One region of the Lactobacillus helveticus genome, then DNA from elsewhere that is predicted to be linked to it. Evidence: predicted binding sites of a transcription regulator. Region 1 holds the regulator's gene; the other holds the start of a gene.
The links. The regulator Rex, encoded in region 1, represses fermentation and respiration genes when NADH is low (regulators of the CRP and FNR family bind a similar motif). The targets are predictions, from matches to a motif close to TTGTGAANTANTTCACAA.
Positions count from the first base shown of each region.

Region 2: the regulator Rex is predicted to act here: its motif matches at 2,471-2,488, upstream of adhE (bifunctional acetaldehyde-CoA/alcohol dehydrogenase).

Region 1 covers NZ_CP151471.1:2,044,112-2,051,150, reverse strand. The annotation lists gene AADV52_RS10470 (sucrose-specific PTS transporter subunit IIBC) at 1-798, opposite strand, end outside; gene AADV52_RS10465 (sucrose-6-phosphate hydrolase) at 1,020-2,477, shown strand; gene AADV52_RS10460 (LacI family DNA-binding transcriptional regulator) at 2,490-3,476, shown strand; gene AADV52_RS10455 (LiaF transmembrane domain-containing protein) at 3,511-4,257, opposite strand; gene AADV52_RS10450 (LytTR family DNA-binding domain-containing protein) at 4,257-4,712, opposite strand; gene AADV52_RS10445 (redox-sensing transcriptional repressor Rex) at 4,852-5,499, opposite strand; gene AADV52_RS10440 (ABC-F family ATP-binding cassette domain-containing protein) at 5,673-7,039, shown strand, end outside.
Region 2 covers NZ_CP151471.1:1,226,493-1,233,531, forward strand. The annotation lists gene adhE (bifunctional acetaldehyde-CoA/alcohol dehydrogenase) at 1-2,440, opposite strand, end outside; gene AADV52_RS06260 (amino acid permease) at 2,753-4,126, shown strand; gene AADV52_RS06265 (DapH/DapD/GlmU-related protein) at 4,164-4,679, opposite strand; partial or broken gene AADV52_RS06270 (LysR family transcriptional regulator) at 4,789-5,670, shown strand; gene AADV52_RS06275 (DUF956 family protein) at 5,715-6,083, opposite strand; gene AADV52_RS06280 (PTS system mannose/fructose/sorbose family transporter subunit IID) at 6,087-7,007, opposite strand; gene AADV52_RS06285 (PTS mannose/fructose/sorbose transporter subunit IIC) at 7,036-7,039, opposite strand, start outside.

The DNA of each region.
Region 1 (7,039 bases):
AGTAAGGAAACCAGTAATCATAATTGAAAGAAGAGGTGTGAAGGTAAAGTCAACTGCAGATGAAAGCCATTTGTGTAATCTCTTTTCCAAAAGTGACAATACCCAAACTGATACTAAAACTGGAATAACCTGATATTGGTAGTTAGTTTGTGCAACATGTAAACCAAAAATATCCCAGAACTTAGTAGCACCACCCAAGTTAGGTGTGGTCATAATCATACCGATTGTAGCACCTAAGAATTGGTTAGCTCCGAACCGTTTGGCCGCCGACATACCTACCAGAATTGGCATGAAGATAAATGGAGCGGCTGACATAACTTGAATCATGTTTGAAAGGCCGGCAATATTAGGAGCCATTTGAACAACTGACTTAGAACCAAATAATCCTGGTGAAGTCAAGAAGTTGTTCAAAGCCATCAACAAACCACCAGCAACTAAGGCTGGAATGATTGGAACGAAGATGTCAGACAAAAGTTTAATGAAGTCCATTACTGGGTTCTTCTTTTGACCTTCTGCAGCAACCTTCTTCAAATCGTCAGTTGATAATTCTTTCAAACCAGTGATCTTAATGAATTCATCGTAAACATCATTAACATCCCCTGGCCCAATAATTACCTGATATTGACCATTGGTCTTAAAAGTACCTTTAACATCTGGATCATTGTCCAATGCCTTTTGGTCAACCTTTGAGTCATCTTTTAAAACTAAACGCAAACGAGTAGCACAGTGTGCACCAGCAATAATATTATCGCGGCCCACATCTTTAATTATTCGTTCAGCCACCTTTTTGTGGTCCATATTTGTTTCCTTCATGTAAACGTTTTATTCTCGATTCACTAACTATGATAACGAATTCATGAAATATGTCAATCGTTTGACATAAATTTCTTTATTTATTTTACAGACTTATGCATTAATAAGCCAATTTTACTTATATAAAATATGATAAACGTTTGACACATTTTTCATTATCTACTAAAATACAAATTAAAGATAACGCTTACACGGAGGTAGAAATTATGAAATGGACAAGAGAAAAACGTTATTTACCTTATAGTAAATGGGATGCTGAAACCTTGCGCGACTTGCAGGCAGAGGCCGCAAATTCTGCTTATCAAATGCATTACCATTTGCATCCTATCTCAGGTTTAGTTAATGATCCAAATGGATTTTCTTACTTTAATGGTGAATATCACCTATTTTACCAATCATATCCATTTGGTGCCGTTCACGGTCTTAAATCCTGGGTACATTTCAAGTCAAACGATTTAGTTCACTGGATCAATCTTGGTTTAGCTGTTAAACCTGACAGCAAGGCTGATTCTCAGGGTGCCTACTCAGGTTCTGCTCGTGAAATCGACGGCAAATTATTCTTAATGTACACAGGTAATCACCGTGATAAAAATTGGGTTCGTACCCCTTACCAAATTGGTGCTTGGATGGATAAAGATGGCGTAGTCAAAGATAAAACTGTTTTATTCAAGAATCCTGATCACATCACTGAACATTTTCGTGATCCTCAAATTCTTAAAGAAAATGACACCTACTATGCAATTTTAGGTGCACAAGACAAGGCTGAAAAGCACGGTCATATTGATGTTTGGAAATCCAAGGATCTCAAGAACTGGGAAGAATTAGGCTTCTTAAACTTATCAGATCATGATTTAGGCTACATGATTGAATGTCCTAACATCGTGCGTGTCGGTGGTAAGGTCGTAGTAATTTTCTGTCCTCAAGGCTTGGATAAAAAGATTGCCGACTACGATGACATTTACCCTAACATGTATGTGATTGCCGATGATATCGATTTTGAAAACCATCGTTTAATCAACCCAGGTCCTTTACAAAATCTCGACGAAGGATTCGATGTTTATGCTACTCAAGCATTTAATGCTCCTGATGGTACTGCAGATGAAGTAAGCTGGGTTGGTTTGCCTGATACTACCTATCCAACTGATGATGAAAATTGGGCTAACTGCTTAAGTCAAGTTAAGAAATTAAGTATCCACGATGGCAAATTGTTCCAACAACCTGTTGAAACTATCAAGTCATTACGTCGTCACGCAGAAAAAGTTAGTGGTAAGACAATTAAAGAAAATACCACTGGCCAATATGAATTAAAATTAAATATTTCAGCTAACCAAACTGGCAGTTTACATCTTGCTGCTAACGATGATTTAAGCGAAAGTCTGCAAATCAAGTTTGATACTAAAACCGGGAAATTAACTTTAAATCGCTCCAAGGCTGGTAAACAAGTAGCAGTTGACTATGGAACTACTAGATCTACAAGTTTTACTCCACATGAAGACTTAAAACTTGATATTTTTGTCGACCACTCATTAGTAGAAATTTTCGTCAATGATGGTGAACATGTTTTAACTGGCAGATTCTTTACTGATCCAGCTAACCAACGAATTGAATTTGATCAAGATACAAATTATCAAGGAACTTTCTACAATATGGAACCGATTCTTTAATAAGATGATATTATGGCAGTAAAATTGACAGATGTTGCACAAAAAGCTGGTGTTTCAGTAACAACTGTCTCTCGAGTAATTAACAATCATGGCTATCTGAGCGACAAAACTAAACATAAAGTTTTTGCAGCCATGAAAGAATTAAATTATCAACCTAATTCCCTAGCTCGATCACTTCAAGGCAAAAAAATGAAATTAATTGGATTGATTTTCCCAGAAATAACCAATCCTTTTTTTGCGGAGCTAATTCAAGATATCGAAAGCATTTTATTCGAAAAGGGATATAAGGTAATTCTTTGCAACGCTCAAAGAGATAAAGAAAAAGAACGTGCTTATCTAAAGATGCTCTTAGCCAACCAAGTTGATGGTATTATTGCTGGAGCTCATAATTTAGGAATTGAAGAATACCAAGAATTAGGATTGCCTATTGTTTCTTTTGACCGTAAATTATCAGAAAACGTACCTATCGTTAGTTGTGATAATTATCAAGGAATTAAATTAGCAGTACATGATTTAATTCAAAGCGGTTGTCATAAAATTTTCTTTTTAGGAAACAAGCAATTAAAAGGCAACCCTACAGATCAACGATTAAAAGCTTATTTAAATGAAGCTGAAAATTTGGATTTCACTCCTCACATTTGTTCAGTAGCATTTTCTGATTCTACATTGTTGAAAAATATCACTATTCACGAGATGCTACAAAATGATCATCCTGATGGCGTTGTCTGCACCGATGATTTGACTGCGATCTTGGTTTTGCAAGAAGCACGAAAGTTAGGATTAAAAGTACCTGAAGATTTAAAAGTAATTGGTTTTGATGGTACTAAGCAAATTCAAACTTACCATTCTGAATTATCAACAATTGCTCAACCTATCAACGATATGGCAATTTTGTTAGTTAAACTCTTACTTCAACGAATTAGCGATCCTAATAAAGAGCTAAATAAAAAGCAGTACATCTTACCTGTTAAACTAATTAAAAGCTTAACAACCGCATGAAAATAAGGCTTGGAGATTTCCAAGCCTTATTTTTTTAGACATATTCTATTTTAATATCACTCATATTTGAACGTCCCTGAATAATTAAAGTGGGTCCTCCGCCATTAGATGTACCATCAATTTCAAAATCACCTGACATAAAAGTAGATGCCATATTGCTTTCTACCTGCCATGATAATGGTAAGTAAATCGTCAAATCTGTCATTGTTAAATTAACGTTCATTGTGACTGTTTCATTTGCTGCTTGAGCATCATCCAAATACAAGTTAACATCACTCATTTTGGCATTCACATCAATCGTTTCAAGTTCTTTTGAATGAATATAACGAGAAGTATCTGACATAGTTTGATCAACCACTACATGAGCGCCCTGTTCCTTGCTTACCGTATCAGTAAAGATATGATCTGTAATAGCTTCTCTTTTGTTCCTAAAGTTTTTAATTTTCTTATTTGCATAAACCACCGTATGAAATCGATTACGAAAGATAATCCCCAATCCAATTGAAATCAGTACGGCTGCCAGCAAAATAGTCCAAGGCACTAACCTGGTAATATGCAGTGGCTCAGCAAAAATCATTAAAATGAAAGCAATAGAAAAGACACTTTCAGTGATTCGGCGATTAATTAAACCATCTAATAAACTAATTGCAAAAATCACCGTACCAACTGCAGCCCAAAAGCCAAGCTTGTAAGTCCAAATCCCCATTTGATTCAAAACCACAAACAATGCACAGGCAATAAAGAAGATACCCCAAAAAGCTCGTCCTAATTTACCTCTCATTAAAAATTCCTTCTTTCCTCTAAACGATTACGCAAATCACGATAATAATGCCGTGAGATGTAAACCGTTTTGTATGATTCTTCAAATTTAATCTGACAGTTAGAAATTGAACGAGTAATAGCATATATTTTATCTAAATTCAAAATAGTAGATTTAGCTACTCTCATGAAATTACCGCCTAATATATCTTCTAACTCATACAATTTATACTTAACCTGATAAGCATTCTTAGCAGTATGAGCCATAACGATTTTACTGTCAGTTTCAAAGAAAAGGATGTCGCTTAAATTCAAATAATAAGAAACATTGTCTTTGATAGCTTCGATCTGCTCTAAATTTGGCGTTTGCTTTTGCAAAGCATGATACAATTGCTCAATTTCCGGTGTCAGTGCAGATGCATTGATTACCAATTCTGTTTCTTTTTGATTAGGATCAATATTTAATTTTACCTTCAAGCTTCATCCCTCCCTTCAACGTAATTACATTAAACTAAGAATCTTGTACAAAAACCAGCCATTTAAACTAAGTGGTCAATTTTCACGACTAAGAGGTAAAAAAAGACTACCTTTCATTCAGAAAAGTAGTCTTTTACAATTATAATTCGTCATTCTTTTGTTTTTCAGAATCTAAGAAGTAAATCAAAGTTTGCAATTCTGTTGCTAAGTCAACATTTTGTACTCTTACGCTAGCTGGAGCTGACAATCTAATTGGCGTGAAGTTCATAATACCCTTAACTCCTGCATCTACCATTTCATCAGTAGTCTTTTGAGCAGCTGTTGAAGGAACCGTCAAAATAGCAATCGAAATCTGCTGATCACTCAATTGCTGCTTTAAGTCTTTCATATCATAAACAGGAACGCCACTTAAAATGCGACCCGTAATTTCCTTATTAATATCAAAAGCGCAAGAAATTCGAATATTGTTGCTACGTTTAAAGTTGTAATTAAGTAACGCTCTTCCTAAGTTACCAACACCAACTAAAGCAACATTGGTTAATGTATCTTGATTCAAAATCTTTTTGAAAAAGCTAAGCAAATTCTTTACATCATAGCCATATCCGCGTTTACCTAAAGCACCGAAGTATGAAAAATCTCTTCTAATTGAAGCACTATCAACTTGAACTGCTTCAGATAATTCAGTAGAAGAAACTTTATCTTTGCCTTCTTCATTCAAAATAATCAAATAACGATAATATAAAGGTAATCTTTTTGCTGTTGCTTTTGGAATTTTTATTCTATCCATAATAGAAGCCCCCAACTGTATTTCATGTTTGTGAATGCACAATCAAGCATATCTATCATACCTGTTAACATGGCATTTGTCCAAATATATTTTTCACAAAGATTATTTTTCACATATATTTACTATTCGATCAATTTCTGCCATATGGTAGAATAATGATTAGGTGAAAAATTATGATTATTGCACAAGGACACGATTTAGAACAACAATTTGGTGCCAACACTCTATTTAAAAATGTTACTTTTTCAATCGATTCTAATGCCCGAATCGGTTTAGTTGGTCCCAACGGGGTTGGTAAAACTACCCTATTAAAGATTATGACAGGCGAGCAAGAACCCACACACGGTGAATTTACTGTTAATAAGGGCATAGATGTAGGTTATATTGCTCAGGAAAATGCATTAAATGAAGACAAAACCATTTGGGATGAAATGGAATCCGTTTTTGCACCTTTAATAAAGGAAGCAAAAAGTTTAACTCATATGCAGGAACAACTTGCAGAGCATCCTGAAGATCAGGAACTGCTTAAGCAATATGATCAAAAACAATTTACTTTTGAACAAAAAGGTGGTTATACCTACCAATCAGATATTAAGAGCATCCTGAATGGATTTAAGTTTCCAGAAGATACCTGGCAAAAGAAGATTGGTAGCCTTTCTGGTGGTGAAAAGACTAGATTGGCTTTTGTTAAATTGCTTTTGCGTAAGCCGGCACTGCTTTTACTAGACGAACCTACTAACTATCTTGACTTGGATACGCTTGATTGGTTGGAAGGCTTTTTGAAGAACTACAGCGGCGCAATTTTGGTTGTATCCCACGATCAATACTTCTTAGATCATTTAGCAACTCAAATCTTCGAATTGCAATTTGGTAAATTAACTCCATTTAAAGGCAATTATTCTGCTTATGTAATGCAACGTGAGCAACGTGATAAAGATCAAGAAGCAGCTTATGAAAAGCAACAAGCTGAAATCAAAAAAGACGAAGAATTTATCCAAAAGAATTTGGTAAGAGCTACTACCACCAAACGTGCTCAGAGTCGGCGGAAAAAACTAGAAAAAATTGAGCGCATTAAGCCACCAAAGCATAAGAGCAAGGTTCGCATTCATTTTAATAGCGAGCGCCCTTCTGGTAAGGAAGTTTTAATCCTAAATGATTTAACTATTGGCTATCCTGATAAAACAATGGTCAGTGACATTTCCTTCCAAATTAATAAAGGTGATCGTGTAGCTATTATTGGACCAAACGGTATTGGTAAATCCACATTGCTTAAAACTATTATGAAGCAATTGCAACCTAAGGGTGGTTCTATTAAATATGGTGCATCCCTAGATATCGGCTATTATGATCAAGAATTACAAAGACTTGATCCATCTAAAACTGTTTTGGACACTGTCTGGGACCGTCACAAAACAATGCCAGAACGCGATGTTCGTTCAATCTTAGCTAGTTTCCTATTTACTGCTAAGGATATTGACAAGACCGTCGGGCAACTATCAGGTGGACAAAAAGCCAGATTAACTTTAACAGTCCTTTCTCT
Region 2 (7,039 bases), 820 kb from region 1:
CAACTGATTGAGCCAAGTCGATAATCTTTTGAACTAATTCTTCAATCAATTCAGCATCACTTGAGCCAGTCAAACCGATAGCTCTAGCAATTTCTGCGTAGTCCTTGTCAGCACGGTAAACTGAGTAATGAGGCCACATAGCAAGTTTTTCTGGACGCTTTGAGTTGAAGCGAATAACTTGTGGCAAAGCAATAGCGTCACTTACACCACTTGGAATACCAAAGGTTGAACCTACAGTGTGAGCAATTGAGTGTTCCAAACCAAGGAATGCGTTTGAGTAAGCCATACCTGCGATAGTAGCTGCATCATGCATTCTCTTTCTAGCATCAAGGTTGCCATCGTAAGAATTCTTTAAGTTAGCAAAGATAGTCTTGATAGCTTCAAGTGACCAACCACGAGTAAAGTCAGTAGCCATAGTTGAAACATAACTCTCAATAGCGTGACCTAAAGCTTCAAAGCCTGACCATGCAATTAAACGCTTGGGCAAGGTTTGAACAAATTGATCATCAACAATTGATACATCTGGAGTTAATGCGTAGTCACAAAGAGTGTGCTTAATGCCAGTCTTAGCATCGCTAATGACGGCAATTGGTGAAACTTCTGAACCAGTACCTGAAGTAGTTGGAATACATACAAGTTGAACGCCGTTAATCTTTGGGAAGCGAACTACTCTTTTTCTGATGTCCAAAAACTTTTGGTAAGCTTCCTCAAACTTCATTTCTGGATTTTCGTAGAATAAACGCATTACCTTAGCAGCGTCCATTACTGAACCACCACCGATGGCAATAACAACATCTGGCTTGAAGATGTTCATTCTGTGAACACCATCTTTAATAACGTCGGTGCTTGGATCAAGCGTTACAGCCTTGAAGACTTCGTATTCTTTTTGACCACGACGCTTAGAAATAATGTCAGTAATTTCGTCAGCAAAGCCTTGGTCAGCTACGCCTTCGTCAGTTACGATGAAGAAACGGTTAACGTTTGGCATATGACGCAAGTAGTTAGCAGCATTGTGTTCGAAGTAAGTCTTTGATGGGACTTTTACCCATTGCATGTTGTCACGGCGCATTGCAACAGTTTTGATGTTAAGCAAGTCTCTGGCACCAATGTTGTGTGAGAATGTGTTAGCACCGTATGAACCAGTACCTAAAGTAAGTGATGGCAACATGTTGTTGTAAAGGTCACCAATACCACCGAGGGCAGCTGGTGAGTTTACTAAGATACGACAAGCATCCATCTTCATAGCAAATTCATCAATTATCTTCTTGTCGCTTGAGTGAAGACCAGCGGTGTGACCACGGCCACCATAGTTAAGAAGTTCAGTACAAATTCTAAATGCATCATCATGATCTTTTGCACGGTATAAAGTAAATACTGGTGAAAGCTTTTCAGCTGAAAGTGGGAATTTTCTACCAACGCCCTTGTATTCAGCAACGATTACCTTAGTTGTCTTTGGAACATCAACGCCACAAAGCTTAGCAATTTCGTATGCTGACTTACCAGCTACAGGACCAGCAACAGTACCACGTCTTGGATCAATGAAGTGTTCCTCAAACTTCTTGATTTCTTCCTTATTTAAGAAGTAGCAATTCCACTTCTTGAATTCTTCCTTAACACGGTCATAGATTTCAGTATCTACAACAACTGAGTTCTCTGAAGCACAAACCATACCATTATCGAAGTTCTTTGACAAAACAATGTCATAAACAGCACGGTCAATGTTAGCAGTCTTTTCAATATATGAAGGACCATTACCAGGACCAACACCGATAGCTGGCTTACCTGATGAATAAGCAGCCTTAACCATACCTGGACCACCAGTAGCCAAAATAGTTTGAACGCCTGGGTTATTCATCAAATCAGTAGTAGCATCTAAGCTTGGCTCTTCAATCCATTGAACTGCATCTGCTGGAGCACCAGCGGCAACAGCAGCAGCACGAATAATCTTACCAGTTTCTACACAACACTTTTGAGCTTGTGGGTGGAAGCCGAAAATAATAGTATTTCTAGTCTTTAAAGCAAGCATAGATTTGAAGATAACAGTTGAAGTTGGGTTTGTTACTGGAGTAACACCAGCGATAACACCCTTAGGTTCAGCAATCTTGGTTAAACCTAATTCTTTATCTTCTTCAATTACACCAACAGTTTTTTCGTGACGCAAACTGTTCCAAATATTTTCACTAGCGTACATGTTCTTGGTAGTCTTGTCTTCTACCACACCACGCTTAGTTTCTTCAACAGCCATCTTAGCTAGTGGGTAAGCATTTTGTTCACCTGCAGTAGCAACTGCTTCACAGATCTTATCAACTTGTTCTTGTGTGAAGTTGGCCATTTCATCTAAAGCAACATGTGATCTTTTTACTAAATTATCAACCATGTCGTAAATTTGCTTTTTCTTCTCTTCCTCTGTTTGAGTCTCTTTTGGTTGTGTCTTAGCCATTATTTTATTACCTCTAAGATCTACTAATTCTTGTGAACTAATTTACAATGTCAACTATAGCACAATAAAATTAAAAGTAAACGCCCTAATTTTGGTGATTCACTAGTGAACAAGCGTAAAAAATCACCCTAAAATTTACTATTCAGCTAATGAAAACGGTTGCTATTTCGCCAGTTTGTGAATTAACAAACATATTAATTTGCATTATTTTTCTTAATTTTTTAAAGCTTTCCTATAATAACTGGTGCTCCATTGCAAAAATGATAAAATATTAAGTACATGTGATAAAATTGAGAATATGGGGGAAAATATATGAGTGAGAAAAAATCAGAGACTAGTTCTGGATATAAGAGAACCCTAAGCAATGCTCACATTCAATTAATTGCTTTAGGAGGAACAATCGGAACTGGTCTTTTTCTAGGTGTCGGTGACAGTATTCATAGGGCCGGGCCTAGCGTTATCTTGATCTATATCATCGTCGGTATCTTTCTATTCCTGCTCATGCGTGCATTGGGCGAATTGATTATGTCCGACCTCAACAAGCACACTTACATTGACTTTATTGAACAGTACCTTGGAAAAAATATTGGTTTTATTACCGGCTATCTGTACTGGCTTAGTTGGATTACTTTGGGAATGGCAGAAACTACTGCCTTAGGAATCTATTTCAAATACTGGTTCCCTACTTTAAAGCCTTGGATACCTGGCATAATTACCATCGTTGCCTTATTAATCATCAATTTAATCTCGGCACGTGTTTTTGGTAATTTGGAATTTAGTTTTGCTATTATCAAAATCATTACAATTGTTGCTTTTGTTTTATTAATTTTGTATCTATTAATTACAGGTGGCAAAACCAGTTTCGGACCTGTAGCTTTTGCTAATTTAGATGATCATGGCAGATTCTTCGCCAGTGGTCCACACGGATTTTTACAAGGATTCCAAATGGTAATCTTCAGTTTCATTGGGGTGGAATTGATCGGATTAACAGCGGCAGAAGTTCAAAATCCAGAAACTACATTAAAACGAGCAATCAATCAATTGCCAATTAGAATTATCCTATTCTATGTCATGGCAATTTTAGGAATTTTATTAGTAATTCCTTGGTCAAAGGTTTCTACTAATTCTAGTCCTTTTGTTCAAGCTTTAGGTGCAACCGGTATTCCCAATGCTAGTTCAATCATTAACTTCGTAGTAATTTCGGCAGCAGTCTCTTCCACTAACAGCTTTTTATACAGTGCTGGTCGACTTCTGTTCTCTGTTACTTACGACGGCAAAGGTAAATGGAATAAGGCTTTCGGTCACTTATCTAGAAGACAATTGCCTCAAAATGCATTAATTCTGTCTGCTTTGCTCATGGGATGTGCACCGGCTATCATCTTGGTTATTGGTGATCAAGCCTTTAACTTTATTTCTTCAACATCAACTAGTATGTTCCTGATCATTTGGTGTTTAATGGTTTTAACCCATATTTCATATAGAAGAAAAACACCAGCTGATCAATTAAATGACTTCAAGATGCCTGGTTTCCCTTATATTGATTATTTCATCCTACTTTTCTTCATCTTATTAATTATTTTGCTCTTAATTTTACCAAGCTATCGTATCTCGATGATCGTAGCTATCGTTACCTTCATCGTGCTTTACTTAATTTCTAAATTATGGAGCAATGAAAAAGCTGTTTAAAAATATAAGACGTGATGTTTCAAGCATCACGTCTTTTTTAGTCGATTTTTTTGATAACTTTAGCTGGCATCCCTGCCACTACCGTATTAGCAGGCACGTCTTTAGTAACCACGGCACCTGCAGCTACAACAGCATTTTCACCTACGGTTACACCAGGCAAAATGGTAGCCTTAGCACCGATCCAAGCATTCTTTTTAATAAGCACCGGCTTTAGTTCTAATTCTTTTCGATGATGAGGATCAAGCTGATGATTAACTGAAATTAAGTAGGCTCCAGAGCCAATTAACACATCATCTTCAATAGTAATACCGCCTAAGTCAACCATCATCACGTTTGCATTGATAAAAACACGTTCACCCAATTTAATATTGCGACCATAATCCGAATAAAACGGCAATCGAATCTCAGTTGTGTCAGCCACCGGATCGCCAATAATCTCGCTTACCAGCTGCTGCACTTCACAGCTACAATGACGCTGCGTATTTAAGTTTTGTAAAAGTCGTTGATTCTGTGAAATAATTTGCTGCATAATTTCTTGATTTTCCGCATTCATTTTATTGCCTTCCTTTTCTTGCTCATTTTTAGTTTAAAAGGTAAGCTAAACAATATAAAAAACTTATTTATTATCAGATTAGATAACTATTTTTTATGGTAAAAGAAAAATGGAATTAAGAGTATTAAATTATTTTGTCGCTACAGCACAAGAATTGAATATGACTCGAGCTGCACAAAAATTGTTGGTTTCACAACCTGCTTTATCGAGACAAATTGCTGATCTCGAGACGAACTGGGTGTTAAATTATTTAACCGGCAGCCACGTCATTTGACCTTAACATCTGCGGGACAATACTTATTTGAACAAGCCAAAGAAATTCTAGCCTTAACTGCTAAAACTAAGAGCAATTTACAATCTACAGCTATCATTAGTGGTGATTTAACTATCGCTGCAGGTGAAAGTATCGCTATGCAACGAATCATGAATATTTTAAGCAATATTATTCAAGATTATCCTACAGTTAAGGTTCATATTCTAAGTGGTGATTATGAATTTGCCAAAAAGAAATTAAATGTTGGTACGGTTGACTTCGCGGTGATCATCGGCAACTTGCCTTTATCCAACTATGCCTCTTTGCAACTCCCTGAGAAAGACACTTGGGGTGTGTTAATGACAAAGGATGATCCTCTAGCTAAAAAAGATCACATTACTGCTGCTGATTTAGCTGGCCTCAACGTTTTAAATTCACAACAGGCAGAGACCATGCATTTACTTTGATAGCTGGTTTTGCAATTACAAAGACCAGATCAATATCATTGGAACCTATAATTTAAGTTTCAACGGTACTTTATTAGTTAAAAATCACGCTACATTTTCATTAACTTTAGATAAATTAGCAGATGTTTCGGATGAATCCAACTTAACCTTCCGACCGATTTATCCAAAAATGACAGAATCGATTACCGTCATTTGGAAACATAGCACTAACCTTTCAGCTGTTGCTGAACTTTTCTTAAATCGTCTGCAAGCCTCGATAGCTGAAGACTAAAAAATAACCTAGTTCAATTCGAACTAGGTTATTTTCATACTTTTTTATTTTTTCTTACGAGTAAAACGCTGCTTAAGCTGTTGCCACATACTCAATGCTTTGCGCATATGATCAGCTGGCACATATTTTCTCATTGCACGTAAAACTTCTTTGGGCTCACGTGCTGCAAAAATAAATTTACCATTAGACTTTGTTCTAATTTCAAAACGAGGGATATATTTTCCCTTGAAGTGGATATCTGCAACTACATAAGTTACTTCCTTCCATGGAATTTGAACATAGTCTTCAACGTTTCGTTCATTATAAAATTCAAAAGCTCTATCGCCGATCATAATTTTGCCATATGATGCAATTCCTCTAAACCAGGTTGCATTAGCAGTAAGATCGACCTTTGTGTTAATTGATTTAGCCATTTATTAAAGAATGCCCCATACGTGGAAGAGAACACCAATAACAAAGATACCAATGATAATCCAAATTGGAGAAACTTTCTTCTTCAATAACCACATACATAAGAAGGTTAAAAGAAGACCAGCTAAACCTGGAATTAATTGGTTCAAGTTATCTTGCAAGGTAGTAACCTTAGTGCTTGATAATGCTTTACCATTACCCATATTCCATTGAGTAAGAGCTTCTTGAATACCTTTACCACCGGCAGGAAGTTTGTCCCATTCGATGTAACCACCCTTTTGAACAGGGGTCTTTGAAACAATAGGTGTAAACTTGATGTTTACCCAACGTTCAATCAAGGCGCCCAAAACGAACATACCCATCATTGAAGCACCACGGGTAACCTTTTGAAGCATACCACCTGACATGTCATTGGTGATAGCTGAACCAGCCTTGTAGCCAAATTCTTGTGTGTACCATAAGAAGGCAAGTCTGATGATGTTCCAGATAACGAAGAATAAGATAGGACCCATTACGTTACCTGAGATGGCCATTGATGCACCTAAGGCACCAACGATTGGACGAACAGTGTACCAAAAGACTGGGTCACCAACACCGGCCAAAGGTCCCATCATACCAACCTTAACACCTTGAATAGCATCGTCAGTAACTGGAGTACCATTAGCTTTATCTTCTTCCAAAGCTAAAGTAACACCGATAACTGGTGAAGCTAAGTATGGGTGAGTGTTAAAGAATACTAAGTGTCTTTGTAAAGCGGCAGACAAATCTTTCTTGTTAGGGTATAACTTTCTCAATGCAGGAATCATTGAGTAAGCCCAACCACCGTTCTGCATTCTTTCATAGTTCCATGAACCTTGAAGGAATTGTGAGTGCCACATAACGTTTAAACGATCATGCTTGGTTAATTTAATTTTCTTATCAGCCATTATTTAAATCCTCCTCTATGCGTTCATTTTAA